Regions from separate parts of the Erysipelatoclostridium sp. An15 genome, predicted to be linked through region 2. Evidence: predicted binding sites of a transcription regulator. Region 2 holds the regulator's gene; the other holds the start of a gene.
The links. The regulator HrcA, encoded in region 2, represses chaperone genes, less so after heat shock. The targets are predictions, from matches to a motif close to TTTTAGCACTNNNNNNNNNNNAGTGCTAAAA.
Positions count from the first base shown of each region.

Region 1: a site for HrcA is predicted at 1,361-1,391, ahead of B5E92_RS10850 (co-chaperone GroES). Genes of this name have one in related genera too.

Region 1 is NZ_NFLA01000035.1:17,093-19,523, reverse strand. It holds gene groL (chaperonin GroEL) at 1-1,067, opposite strand, end outside; gene B5E92_RS10850 (co-chaperone GroES) at 1,082-1,342, opposite strand; gene B5E92_RS10845 (MATE family efflux transporter) at 1,503-2,431, opposite strand, start outside.
Region 2 is NZ_NFLA01000022.1:12,069-14,499, forward strand. It holds gene grpE (nucleotide exchange factor GrpE) at 1-486, opposite strand, end outside; gene hrcA (heat-inducible transcriptional repressor HrcA) at 498-1,550, opposite strand; gene hemW (radical SAM family heme chaperone HemW) at 1,711-2,431, opposite strand, start outside.

The DNA.
Region 1 (2,431 bases), on a different contig from region 2:
TTAGTAGTATCAGCAATTCTTGATCTAATTTCTTCAATACGAGCATTTAATTCACTATTATTTTCATTAGCACCAATCATTGTTGTATTGTCTTTAGTAACAATTACTTTTTTAATTGTTCCTAACTCATCTAATTGAAGATCTTCTAATTTCATATTTAAATCTTTGTTGTAGAATTTAGCATTTGTTAATGCAGCAATATCTTGTAACATTTCTTTTTGGTTATCACCAAATCCAGGAGCTTTTGTAGCTACAACATTGAATGTACCACGTAATTTATTTAAAACTAAAGTAGAAATTACTTCATTTTCATAATCTTCAGCAATAATTAATAATGGTTGATTTGTTTTCAATACTTGTTCAAGTACTGGTAAGATTTCTTGAAGATTATTAATTTTTGAATTAGTTACTAATACATATGGATTTTCTAATTCAACAGTCATTTTTTCACGATCAGAAACCATGTATGGAGATACATAACCTTTATCATATTGCATACCTTCACTGATTTCTAATTCATCATCAAAACCATTACTTTCATCAACATTGATAATTCCATCGCGACCAACTTTATCCATTGCTTTAGCGATTAAATCACCAATTTCTTTACTTCCTGCTGAAATAGTAGCAACACTAGCAACATCACTGCTTGTTTCAACTTGACGTGAATTTTTTAAAATTGTTTTTGCAACTTCTTTACTTGCATATTCAATACCTTCACGCATTAATACTGGATTACATCCTTTGTCAACAGCTTTCATTCCATTAACAATCATATTACGAGCCAAAATTGTAGCAGTAGTAGTACCGTCACCAGCAACATCATTTGTGTTATTAGCAACTTCATATACTAATTTTGCACCCATATTTTCAAATTTATCTTCTAATTCAATTTCTTTTGCAATACTAACACCATCATTAGTAATTAATGGTGAACCATAACTTTTTTCCAATACAACATTACGACCTTTAGGTCCTAAAGTAATACAAACAGCATCAGCTAAAGTATTTACCCCTTTCAACATTGCTTTACGAGCATCACTTGAAAATCTTACTTCTTTTGCCATCTTAAATTACCTCCTTAAGCTATACAAGCTAAAATATCCTTTTCTTCAATTACAATATATTCTACATCATCAACTTTAATATTAGTTCCTGAATATTCTTTATATACAACTTTATCATTTACTTTAATATCAGCTTTACAATCAGGACCTAATGCAACAACTTTAGCAACACCTGGTTCCTTTTTAGTTTCAGTTGTTAAAATAATTCCACTAGATGTTTTATTTTCTACTTCTTCTTTTTTTAAAATAACATTATCATGTAATGGCTTAATCATGTTAATCACTCCTTTTATCTTTAGCACTTGCCATATCTTAGTGCTAAAATTATTATAATACTTTTTAGCACTTTGTCAACCCAAGTGCTAAAAAATTTATTTATATTCCAAAATTCTACTTTTCAATATAAAAATATAAAAAATAGCGATTTAAAAACCGCTATTCTTCCAACCAATTAGCTTTATAATAATAAATAATTAAAATCGTAGTACTTAACACCCATGAAACAGGCCAGCCAAGATCAACAAAGACTATATTATGGAATAAGTTAGTAGTTATCATAACCCAGATAACTCTAAAAACACACCAGCACCCTATTAAAACAACCATAGGGATGTTTGTCTTTCCTACTCCTCTTAAAATACCACAAATGACCTGTGAAAGTGTTAAAAATAAATATCCAGGTGCTAAACAGCGCATCATTATTAAACCATATTCAATAACTTTAGGATTTGATGAAAAGATCTGTAATAAATATGGTGCTGAAAAAACAACTAATACACTCAATACAAGAATTGTCCCACAACTAATTAAAGTCCCTATTTTAGCCCCTTGTTTAATTCTATCATAATTTCCAGCGCCTTTATTTTGACCCACAAAAGTTGTTAATGCCATTGATAAACTGATAACCGGCAAAATTGCAAAACCATCAATTTTAGTATATGAACCATTTCCAGCCATTGCATATGCACCAAATACATTAATATTTGTTTGCATAATAATGTTAGAAAAAGAAACAACTGCATTTTGCATTGCACTAGGCATTCCTATTTTAATTGTCTTTCTTAAATCTTCATAATAAAATTTTATTTTAGAAATTTCTAATCGATATGATTCTTTACTAGTTACTAAAACATAGATTGACAATAATGCACTAGCTACTTGAGCAATTGAAGTTGCGATTGCTACTCCAGCAATCCCCATTTTAAAAACAACAACAAATAATAAATCTAATACAATATTAATAAATGATGATACAATTAAAAAATATAATGGGTGTTTAGAATCTCCAACAGCTCTTAGAATTCCACTTACCATATTATAAATTATTAACCCGGATACCCCTAAAAAATAAATTCTCAAATATG
Region 2 (2,431 bases):
TTCAACAACCATATTTGGTTTAAAATTCTCATCTTTAACTGTCATTACAGCTTGATGGAAATTAGGATCAAATTCTTCACCTTCAGCTTTGATCACTGTAACTCCTTGAGCTTTTAAAACTTCCATCAATTGAGAATAGATCATTTCATAACCCTTTAAAAAGTTCTTGATTTCATCACTTGGATTAACGATTGCTAATGATCTTTCAAAATTATCAACAACCGGTAATAACTGTTCAATAAATGATTGCATCATAAATTTCATGGCATTTGCATGTTCATTTTGCAATCTCTTTTTAAGATTTTCCATATCTGCAAATACTTTATAATAATCTGTTTTCCAAGCATTTACTTCTTCCATCAAATCATTAATTTGCTGTTCAGCCGATTTTTCTTTATCTTCATCAATATTTTCTGTTTCTTCAACTACTTCTTCAGTAGTTTCTTCTGCTGTTTCGTCTACTACATTATTTTCTTTATCGCTCATTATATTCACCTCTATTCATCGTTTGAATCATCATCTGTCTCATCAAATTCTTCAAAGAAAGCTTCTTCAATATTCTTTGAAATATACTCTACTAAGGAAACTACTTTTTCATATGGCATCCTTGTCGGCCCAATTACTGAAATAGATCCCTTGGTTCTTTCTCCGGTCTTAAATGAAGCAGAAATAACAGAAACATCTTCAATTTCATTTATTGGTGAATCAGAACCAATTCTTACCGTAACCCCTTCTTCATTGGATAAAGGCTGTAAGAAATTCCATACTTGAGAGTTTTCAAATGCACTAACGATTCTTCTCAACTTATTAACATCGTTATACTCTGGCTGGTACAACATATTCTCTTTTCCTGAAAAGTAAACGTTGCTAGAAGCAAAACGAACAAACGCTTCAAGAAAAGCATTGAATAATTCTTCATGTTCCTTGATTTTAACTGACAAAATCGGTTTTACATCTCTTTCTAAACGAAATGCAATCTGATCGATTGGAGTTCCAATCAACAAATCATTCATAACGCCAACACAGCTTAATAAGTCTTCCATCTTATGCTCACGGTTAATATCGAAAATTTTATTTTCAACATGTCCTTGATTAGTAATAATAATCGCAGTTACTCGATTTTCATTTAATGGCACAACACTTATTTGCTGTAATGTATCAAAGCTAGAATCAGGTCCTAAAACCACTGATGTTAAATGAGTTAAATCACTTAACATCTCACAGCTATCTTGAATAATTTCATTCAAGCTGCGATGACGATCACTAAAAATCTGAGCCACCTGGTTTTTTACACCTTCATCTAAATCATGCTTTGCTAGATTATCAACATAAAAACGATAACCTTCAATCGAAGGAACTCGTCCTGAAGAAGTATGAGTTTTTTCAATATACCCGTATTCTTCAAGATTACTCATCTCATTTCGAATGGTTGCACTTGAATATGGCAATTGGTATTTATTCATCAATGTCTTTGAGCCTACTGGTTCTGCAGTTTCAATAAACTCATCAACAATACATTTAAATATTAATAATTGCCTTGCTGTTAGCATTAGTTTCACCACCCTTAGCACTCATCTTTCCTTTGTGCTAAATACATTATACATCTTTTTTTAGCACTGTCAACATCTTTGTGCTAAAAAATAAAAAAACAGCTAAATATCCTATATTCATCAAAAATATTAATGAATACAAGCTATCAAGCTGCCTCTTTTATAAAAAATCGATCAAAATATTATTTAATAAATATATCGATTCCTCATTACATTTTAAATGGTCATTTTCAATAACCAACGTTTTTAACTTCAAATGCTTTAAAAGCGCATCAGGATAAACATCCATAACAGTAACACCATATCTTCTTTTAAATTCATTTAGATCCAATCCAGCTGTTAATCTAAGTGACATCATCAAATGATTAAACATTGTATCTTCTTTAGAATAAGTAGTTTTATCAATAATATTTTTCCTTTTTAAATAAGCATTTAAATTCCGATTATGTTCATATAAACAATCATCAACCTTACCACTAGCACCTATTCCAATCCCATAATAATTATCATAATGCCAATAAGCTAAGTTATGAATTGATTGATAACCTGGTCTTGCAAAATTACTAATTTCATATTTATAAAAACCAAGCGCTGCAAGTTCATTATCAATCATGCGATTGATTTGTAACTCTGTTTCTTCATCCAATAAATGATAATCCTGATTTTTTAAAACAGTATGATCTTCTAAAATTAATGCATAATAAGAAATATGCTGAATATTTAATTTAGAAACTTCCAGTAAATCTGCTTTTATATCCTGATAAGTCTGTTTTGGTAGTCCATACATTAAATCAATGGAAACATTATCAATGTTGAACTCATGAGCCATCTTTATTACATTATAAACTTGCTGTTTATTATGATGACGATTAATTGCCTTT